2 regions of the Alkalihalobacterium sp. TH-98 genome follow, and region 1 is predicted to be linked to the other one. Evidence: riboswitches for the same ligand, from Rfam matches in the RefSeq annotation. Region 1 holds a riboswitch; the other holds the start of a gene.
What was found. A riboswitch is a leader RNA that binds a small molecule or an ion and turns the genes downstream of it on or off. The one in region 1 is predicted to bind cobalamin.

Region 1 (5,075 bases):
ATAGAGACTCGGAAATTAAGTAACTGATTTTGGGTCTGATGGGGGATGAAAGCAAGTTTCTAGAGGATTAATTGGAATTTTCACAGCCATTTTCAAAAAAAAAAGTGCATATCAAATAAACCACTGGTAGTGGATTTTTAAAAATTTGCACTTTAAGATGAGGTTATAGGGACAAAAGAGATTTAATTCCTTGATGGAGGCTAAAAAAATTATTCTTTTTTGCTTCCTTGAAGCACGCATCGGCATGGTGGCACATGCCGATGATGTAACTTCGAATATTCCAATGTCTTGAACTACGTCCTCTTGAATCCTCTAAACGATAATCAACCTTTTGTCGTTTGATACAACGCTCGACCCCAGTACGTAAAGCATAACGCTTATACCATTCCTTACTATCACGCTTGACTCTAGGGAAAAAGACGAGGGTTATCCTTTGTCGATGTATAAAAAGTCCGTCCATAAGCAGATTCTGAACAAGGTGTTGGACATTTCCATTTTCCAACTGCGGCTGGACAGCGCCATTTAAGGCGATATCGTTTCTAATCCACTCCCCAATCGAGCATTTTTCGGCCGATAGGGCAGACCGGGACGCCGTCTAAGTTAATGTCCATTTCATTGTAGATGAACTGTTTCGAACGCCTCGGATTGAGGTCAATGATGGCAGAAACATCATGGTGCTCTAACATATCATAGATGGGATAAGCATCCAAAGCTGAGTCTAGGATGACTTCTCCAATTGTCCAATCTGGATACCAATGCTTCAGTTCATGGAAGGTACTCACAAACAAGACGGAGTCATGTTTACTGGCCCGATGGAGCCTTGGGTAGATGGGTAAATCATAAAGACTATCCGAAGCAGCTACCATGAAAAGACTTCTACCATAATAGTATTTTTCACGAGAACTATCCCAGCCGTAATCGGCATCAGGGTCTGAAAATTGTCGTTGACATTGGCATTTCCAGTTGCCGTGTTTACGGCAGTCACAAAGGAACTTACCATAAGGTCGACCTCCTGTTACTACGGGAGATCCATCAGCCATAATGCTTAGTGAATTCGTGTTTCCTAATAAACCTTTTGATGCGTACTGATAGACGAACAAGGATTGAAAAAGGATTTGAAGTTGATCATGTGCATTAGGCGTGTATCGAACTTTCTTGTTTCGTAAGGCACGTTTCACGCGCTTCTGAACAACGTTAGGTTTTTTCAGTTCAAGTTTCTGATTCTTTTTCCCTTTCTTTCTTGGCTTCTTTAGCTTTCGTTTCTTCTTTTGAGATAGATGTGGAGTTGAAGCTAGCAAAAGGCGGTTGGAAAAGTCATAAAAGGTTCCGACTCCAGGAATATCGTCTGGAGAAAAACCACTAAGAATAGCAAAAATGGGAGTTGTTTTTAAGGTGAACACCCATTGGTCTACACTTGTGATCTTTTGATGATGCATAAGCATTAAACTGCGAAGCATATCAAAAGGATTACGAGGTTTCCTTCCTCTGGGATTGAGGATAGAGATGTTTTAGAAGAGTGCCAGCATCGGTAAGATCAACCAAAGAACACCAAGCGATAGGAGTAAAAATCCTTTAAAAATGTTTTGTCATTGAATTGTAAATCTAGCTGTTCAACTACAAAATTAAGATAAGAATCATGTGTACGAATCTTAGTAAGCATATAGTTCCCCCATTTTAAGTGATGAAAAAACCCTCACTTAATTGTTTAGGGAACGAATGTTCGTCAAGAGGAAAGTTTGTTCGCACTCCTGTTTTGGGGTGAAGCAATAAAAAATCCCTAGTCGAAAGACTAAAGCTGGTACGGAAAATTTATTTCCGAGAAGCTATTTATAATTATAGGGGGTACATTTTTACGCGAGTTCAATATTTACGCGTTTCAGTATCATCATTCTATCAAAACACATGTTGAGGCCGTCGCGTTGATAGAGTTGAAATAGTTAGGTATCAATGGCGTTATTCAATTTAGATAAGAATTGAGGTGTGGTTTATGGTTCTCGCCGCCGTCATTTCTAAAGCTTGACATTCAAACAAAAAATTATTTTTTCAGGAAATTATATACTTGGAAAAATGAATATGATATAGTTAGTAAAAATTAAATATAGTGTAAGAGTTGGTGCCAAACCACGGTTTGGCTTAAAAGGGAAGAACGGTGAAATTCCGTCGCTGTCCCGCAACTGTATGTCGGAGTGAATCACAAATACCACTGTCTTGTGACGGGAAGGTGTGAGGAGCGTTGATGATAAGCCAGGAGACCTGCCTATCTCTAGTACACACCAAATACCTACGTGGAAATAGGTGGTGACATTCAATTTGTACGACAAACTAGTTAAGAGCAATGCTGATTAAGCATTCTTTATTAAGCATCCCTTTAACTTGATTGTATAGCCATTTTCTATTTAGGAGATGGTTTTTTTGCGTTTTATAATATGTAAATTTACCAGGAGGATTGAATATGAATTTAATCAGTACGGCTGTTGGTTACCCATATATAGGTGAGAAACGTGAATGGAAACGCATTTTAGAGTCATTTTGGAAGGGTATAAAATCAGAGGAACAATTTGTTTTAGAAATGAAAGAAATTCGTTTAAATAATTTGAAGCGCCAGCAATCTCTTGGGATAGAATTACTAACTGTAGGAGATTTTACATTTTATGATCGTATGCTTGACCTAGCGGCAATGTTTGGCTTAGTACCAAACCGGTATAACTGGCGAGGCGATGAGGTAGATCTAGCAACCTATTACGCAATGGCGCGTGGATCACAAAGTGTTGTAGCTTGTGAAATGACAAAATGGTTTAACACAAACTACCACTATATGCGGAAGTTTTACAGCAACTTGTTGATGCAGGTGCTAATTGGATTCAAGTTGAAGAACCAGCATTAGTACTTTCCTTAACAAAAGATGAAGTAAAACTAGTACATCAAATTTACAAACAATTGGAAGAAATTGTACCTAACGTTCAAATTATGCTACAAACTTATTTTGAAGGACTGTCAGAGTATGAAGAATTATCAAAATTACCAGTTGCAGGGATTGGTCTAGATTTCATCCATGGTGCTGAAGAAAACATGACCGCACTTCGAAAACATGGCTTTCCACAAGATAAAGTATTGGGAATTGGGATTATAAACGGCCGTGATATATGGCGGGCCAGTTTAGCAGAAAAAGCAACTAATACCCAAGCCATTTTATCCTTAAGTGGTGTAAAAGAAGCATGGATTCAGTCTTCATGCAGTTTACAACATGTACCAGTAACAACACAGTCTGAAAAAAAGCTGGACCCTACTCTTACCAATGCCTTGTCATTTGCTGATGAAAAAATTAAGGAGTTAACTCATATCACATCCTATATTCGTGATAGAGAATGGTCGGGGAAAAAAAAGTGTGTCGGAAATTATGCTAGCTACAGATGCTTTAGCTCAACATGATGATCGAAATAATGTACGTGTAAAAGAGCTTGTAGCACAAGTGAGGCCAGAGCATTTTTGTCGTCCAATGAGATATAAGGAACGTCAATCATTGCAGCAAGAAACGATGAAGTTACCAGATTACCCAACAACAACAATCGGAAGCTTTCCCCAATCAGATCAAGTAAAACGTACACGTACAGCATGGCGTAATCAAGAAATTACAGATTCAGCTTATAAAGAGTTTGTGAGAAGTGAAACAGCTCGCTGGATTCAAATTCAAGAACAAATTGGACTTGATGTTTTAGTCCACGGTGAATTTGAACGTACAGATATGGTCGAATTTTTTGGTGAGAAGCTAGAAGGCTTTGCCTTTACAGACTACGCATGGGTCGTATCCTATGGTTCACGTTGTGTAAAACCTCCAATTATCTATGGTGATGTCGAGTGGACTAAACCGATGACAGTTAAAGAGATAAAAGAAGCACAACAATTAACTTCTAAGTATGTCAAAGCAATGTTAACGGGCCCTGTGACAATATTAAACTGGTCTTTTGTTCGTGATGATATTTCTCGTAAACAAGTAGCTTATCAAATTGCTTTGGCCATTAGAAAAGAGGTAGATGCTCTTGAAGAAGCAGGACTCTCTATCATTCAAGTAGATGAACTGGCCTTACGAGAAGGGTTACCGTTACGTAAAGAAAATTGGAATGAATATATAAATTGGGCTGTAAAAGCATTTAAGTTAGCGACTTCAAGTGTGAAAAATGAAACACAAATTCATACACATATGTGCTATTGCGAGTTCAATGATTTTATTTAGCCAATAGGTGCTCTTAATGCAGATGTAATTTCAATTGAAACATCAAGAAGTCATGGTGAATTCATACAATCTCTAAAACAAAATCCATATGAACTTGGGATTGGGTTAGGTGTCTACGATATTCACAGCCCGCGTGTCCCAAGTGTTGAAGAAATTAGTACGATCCTAGAAGAGAGCTTAGAAGTTATTTCTAAAGAACAGTTTTGGGTGAATCCTGATTGTGGTTTAAAAACACGTCGTGAAGAAGAAACAATTGCATCGTTAAAAAATATGGTCGAAGCCACTAGGAAGCTACGAAGCGTTCAAGAACAACCTGTTTAATAAAATTTATGAAGCATTTTAGCCCACTTGGTTTAAAATGCTTCTATTAAATTAAATTTCGCTGTTATTAATACATTGGAGTGATTTTAATGAAAACAACCTTATTGACTGATGTATCAAGGACCGTCCAAACAAAGTTAGTCCTGCCTGCTGATACAAATCATCTAGAGACTATTTTTGGAGGGACCGTTTTATCGCAAATAGATGAAATAGCTGCTATTGCTGCGATGAAACACAGCAAGCATGTTGTCGTAACGGCATCCATTGATCGGGTGAATTTTGTTTCTTCTGCAAAGGTAGGAGATATTTTATATTTAGAGGCTGTTGTAGTCTCAACAGGAAGAACATCGATGGAAATTTACGTAAAAGTTGAATGTGAAGATTTACAAACGGGAGAGCGAACAATTACCACTACCTCATTCTTAACAATGGTTGCAATTAATGAACGAGGTGTTCCAGTACCAGTCCCAGGTGTGGTCCCTGTTACAGAAGAGGAAAAAGAGTTATATAACCATGCACAAGA
Region 2 (5,440 bases), on a different contig from region 1:
CGGTTTCAAGTCTCGTTGATTTTGCTGAGATGAAGCAAGAAGAGGATATGTCAACCTCAGAAACATCTCTCGTACAATTTAAAATGCCCAACAAATTCCTTTTAGAAAATAAATTAAATTTAATCGATTTTCCTGATTTTGATCGTAGTACATTTGAAGCCATTAAAAATAATAAAAAAGAACAGAATAAATTTTTGCATTTAGCTGATGGATTGTTGTTTGTTCTAACAGCTACGACTCTTTTTACGGAAAGGGAGCGGGATCTCTTGTTGAAAATACAGGAGAATGTTCCGCATTTACCAGTTCACTTTTTACTAAAAACGGATGCAATTTATCATGAACAAGAAGTAACGAAGATGGTAGAAGAAATCCGTACAAGGTTGTCTGAAGATTTTCCGAAAGCAAAGGTTTTCCCATTTTCAAAACACAATAAAAGCAGCAAACAAGTGGAAGAATTGACCGAGTTTATTCAACAAGCTCTTAACCAAAAAATGCGAACTTCACAACGAAATCAACGCTTACTATTTTACATTCGAGAAGCGCTTACTTATTTACTCAAGAGAAGAGTAGAAACGGAAAACGAAATGACCGAGGCCATTTTATGGAAAGAAGACATGGTTTCTAAGTTAAATGCAGCTGTTCACCAACTAAGTGACTTAGAAAAAGAAAAAATGAAAGTCATTCAAGATTCCTACCATACGATTAAGGAAGATATTAAGTTAGATCTTAAGATGACAATCCCTAAATTATTAAGAGATTGTTCAGCCCTTATTAAGGAAGAAAGTGATTTCCGAAAAATTCATATCGAGCTTAATCAAGAAATGAATGAAAGAATTCAGAACTATATCCAACATACGATTTTACCGAGATTTTCGAAAGCCATTCAAGGCTGGATTGAAATGGCTACCGAGGAATTTCACTTGAGTCAGGACTACTTGGAGGAAATGACCGAAGGCTTTAATAGGATGTATGGGGGACAGCGGTTGAAGCTAAATTGTGATTTTAAAGTGCTCGATGATTGGAGTCGTGATGCTAACCGGTTATCAAACGGGGTTCAATTAGAAATAATGAATATACTAAACCGTTCGACTCCGTCTCAGTTAGTATTGAAAAGTGCTGGAAAGCTTTTTGGAACACTTCGTCCAAATAAAACGATGTTATGTAATATGTATAAGAAGCTTATTGAGAATGAGGACTATGAAAAGATTGCAAACACGGTAACTAACCAGTTTATTTTACAATTTGAATTATTTGAAAAAGGGCTAAACCGTGATATTACAATGTTCTATAGTGAACCTTTCAATGTCATCCATGAGGTCATTGAAGAAGAACAACAAGATATTCAACAGAAAAAAAATACGTTAGAACGATTAAAAGCTAATCCAGAACAATATCTGGACCCTATCACTCTGTTTAAAGTAAGATTACTACAATACGAATGGATGCAAAAAGATCATTCTAAGAGCCCGCTACTCACCTAAGTAAACAATAAAGTTATGTAAATTATATTAATGAGGGTAAAGATTTATCCGGAGTTGCCACATGGCAACTCTGGTTTTTGCTTTGCTTAAAAAAGTTAATGTGAGTGACCAACGACAATAGGTCATCTTTTTTGACTAAAACATTACTTTATATAAAATTTTAAGCAGTCTCTAATTTAATCGCATAATTATAGTATAGGTAATCTTATGTTTTAATTCACATCATAAGTGGAAAACTAAATTATTGTAGGTTATAAATGAGTTTTTAACGTGTAGTTACGTGTGAAAGTTATATTTTATTTGATTTGTAAAGGAATGATCCTATGATTACATTGAAGTCTGAAAGAGAAATCAATCAAATGTTAGAAGCCGGCAAGTTGTTAGCGGCTTGTCATAAGGAAATTGCGAAGCTGATCCAACCCGGAATAACGACAATGGAGATTGATCAGTTTGTGGAAAATTTTTTAAAGAAAAATGACGCAACGCCTGAACAAAAAGGTTATAAAGGTTACCCCTACGCGACCTGTGCCTCAATAAACGATGAAATTTGCCATGGGTTTCCTCGAAAAACACCGTTAAAAGATGGAGAAATCGTTACGATTGATATGGTCATTAATTTAAACGGTGGATTAGCCGATTCAGCATGGACTTATGCAGTAGGAAATGTTTCGGATCAAACGAAAAAGTTAATGGATGTAACGAAGACCTCATTATATAAAGGAATTGAGCAAGCATTAGACGGTAATAGACTCGGCGATATTGGTCATGCTATTCAAACGTATGCTGAGGCAGAAGGGTTTTCGGTGGTTAGAGACTTTACAGGACATGGGATTGGTCCGACAATACATGAAGCTCCACAAATTCCACACTTCGGTTCACCGGGCAGAGGACCACGCCTAAAAGAAGGAATGGTCATAACGATTGAACCGATGATTAACGAAGGTACTTGGTATAGTCAAATGGACGATAACGGATGGACGGCAAGGACAGTGGACGGAAAATGGTCTGCTCAATATGAACATACATTAGCGATTACAAAAACAGGACCGAAATTACTAACATCACAAGAATAAACAAGTATTGACAATTTACCGTATTATGACTACTATAAATTCAAGTCATCGATTAATAGACTTCATCAACTTCATAAATGAAAATAGGTGCTAGATAAAAGCAAGACTGCTTTTACAAGCTTAATAGGGAAGTTCGGTTTAATGCCGGCACGGACCCGCCACTGTGTTGGGTATCAGTAGTTAGTACTACTGAAACTTTCAGATAGTCCACTGGGAAATACCTGGGAAGGAATGGAAGGAATACCCTAAGTCAGGAGACCTACCTATTTTAACATCACTGTTTGACCTACGGGGTTGTTAGGGAAGTGGTTAGAATGCGGAACAATTGTCTATATTTATTGACGTATTTTTTATCGGCTAATGTTCCACTAGTAATTTCTCGGATTATGATAAGCATCTCTGACCTCTTTTTAGGGCAGAGCTGCTTTTTTGTTTGATTACTTTTAGAAATTACATAGACATCTCACCTGTAACCTTTCCTGAAGGAAGATTAACGATGATCGTTCTTTTATAAAAAAGGCTGTTGTTAATTTGTTATTGAAGCTAGTTATGGACAACATGAATGAAAATGATAGTTTCATAGTATTTTTTTTGAAAATTTAAGCTGAATATTAACAATTAACAGCGCTAAAAAACTGGGGGTTACAGAATGGCGACATGGGATTTATCGGAGACAAAACAACATCTATTGATATGTAATGGTAGTAGTTGTAATAAGGCTGGAGCTGAGGATTTAACACAAGCAGTAAGGAGAGAGATTTCCGAACGTAATCTTGACGACGTGATCCATACGACACGAACGAAATGTAATGGGCGATGTCAGGATAAGTGTGTGTTAATTTCCTACCCACAAGGTATCTGGTATAAGGATTTAGCTCCACATGATGCACCTGATCTTATTAATTCCTTAGTAAATGATGCAAGAATGACAGATAAAATCAGCCATTGCTTTGATGGAAATGGATTTAGAAGGCACAATGATGTTCCTGTAGGAGAATTTAAAGACCGAGAACGTGTTAAAAAAGTATCTAAAAGTATTATAAAATAAATTTTTTTGAGTGGTGGTTTTTCATCAACTCCACAGTTTTTATTAAATAAATAAGCAGTAAATTGGTAAATATAACATCGTCTAATCTGAATTTAATAAGCTAGGGGAGACATAAATGCAATCAGAGATGGTGTTGTATCGTAAAAGGGCAAAGAAAGTGGATTTGCAAATATTTTGTATAATATTAATGGCGATTTTCATTAGTACATCTTTTTCAACTCAAACATATGCACAAGAATCAAGATTACCAGAAGCACCTATTTTTATTGACAATCTGCCTGTAAAAACAAAGTACATTATGAGAGATGGTCAGTTGATGGTACCGTCCTTGTTCTTAAAACATACTGGGGTAAGGGTTGATTGGAATGAGGAGTATGGTTCTGTTGTTTTTAGCTATGGAGATATTCGCTTTGCGCTACCGGTTGGACAAAACTATTCAGATGATTTTGTCAGAGCGACAGGCCAATGGAAACGTCAACCGTTATCGACGCGAACGATAGAATTCGCTGGCGATATATTTGTGCCATTACTAGATGTTACCCGGAAATTTGGAATGAGAGCAACCTATAATCTACAACTCGAACGGACTTTCATTACGACGAATATTCGTTCAGCCCCTAATTTTATTTATCGTGGAGGTCCAGCAAGAAAACTAGTGGCTTTAACTTTTGATGATGGACCGGATGGATATTATACTCCTAAAATTTTAGACATCCTCAAAAGTAAACAAGTACCAGCTACTTTTTTTGTAATGGGTAAGCAAGTAGAAGCATTTCCAGATGTGATGGAACGAATCGTCAATGAAGGACATGGTATTGCCAATCATACGTGGAGCCATCCTGTACTCCCACGGCAAATGACGAGTAGAGTAATTGAAGAAATAAGAAAGACTCAAAATATAATGGAGAGAACGGTCGGCAGAAAACCAGATTTATTTCGTCCGCCATTTGGAGCAATAACCAAATCCGATGCACTTATTCTACATGAAATGGGCTTTCGAACGATTATGTGGTCTGTTGATACGCTTGATTGGAGCGGGTTATCAGGGGATGAAATCTTAGAAATAGTCCAGCGGGATATTTCACCGGGCGGGATAGTATTGCAGCATAACTTCCAAACAGATGCCCGTCTTCTTGATGGAACGGTAGAAGCGTTACCGATGATTATCGATGACTTAAGAACTAAAGGGTATCGATTTGTTACTGTTCAGACTTTATTATCACAGTAAATAAAATTGTGGTTGATATAGATAGTAAAGAATGGGTAACCTAAGAAAAACTAGTATAAATTCATCAAGTACCGGGGTATTGTACGTTAGACTTTCAAGATCCATCACAAGATTTAATAAACGTTAAGGGGGAACGGATTGATGTCACTTACTCCAGAAGAACGTATCCAACTACATGGATTTAACAACCTGACAAAATCACTAAGTTTCAATATGTATGATATTTGTTACACAAAAACAAAAGAAGAACGGGAAGCTTATATTGATTACATTGATGAGCAATATAACGCCGACCGTCTAACGAAAATATTGAAAAATGTTGCTGATATTATTGGGGCACATGTATTAAATGTTGCAAAGCAGGATTATGTACCTCAAGGAGCAAGTGTGACAATATTAGTTTCTGAAGGGCCGGTTGTCGAAGTGCCAACGGAATCGTCATTTGATGAGTCCCCAGGACCACTTCCAGAGGCAGTTGTAATGGGGCTTGATAAGAGCCATATTACAGTCCACACATATCCTGAGTTTCATCCAACTGAGGGAATTAGTACATTTAGAGCTGATATTGATGTTCAAACTTGTGGAGAAATTTCACCACTGAAAGCACTAA

Region 2: linked by a shared signal. The riboswitch ahead of AC2VNP_RS13730 ((2Fe-2S) ferredoxin domain-containing protein) and the one ahead of metE (5-methyltetrahydropteroyltriglutamate--homocysteine S-methyltransferase) in region 1 are both predicted to bind cobalamin.

The regions. Positions count from the first base shown of each region.
Region 1 is NZ_JBYCKM010000020.1:256-5,330, forward strand. It holds gene AC2VNP_RS07785 (transposase) at 540-1,457, opposite strand; cobalamin riboswitch at 2,095-2,275, shown strand; partial or broken gene metE (5-methyltetrahydropteroyltriglutamate--homocysteine S-methyltransferase) at 2,453-4,552, shown strand; gene AC2VNP_RS07795 (acyl-CoA thioesterase) at 4,642-5,075, shown strand, end outside.
Region 2 is NZ_JBYCKM010000038.1:73,470-78,909, reverse strand. It holds gene AC2VNP_RS13740 (GTP-binding protein) at 1-1,481, shown strand, start outside; gene map (type I methionyl aminopeptidase) at 1,805-2,554, shown strand; cobalamin riboswitch at 2,623-2,835, shown strand; gene AC2VNP_RS13730 ((2Fe-2S) ferredoxin domain-containing protein) at 3,204-3,602, shown strand; gene AC2VNP_RS13725 (polysaccharide deacetylase family protein) at 3,718-4,830, shown strand; gene speD (adenosylmethionine decarboxylase) at 4,972-5,440, shown strand, end outside.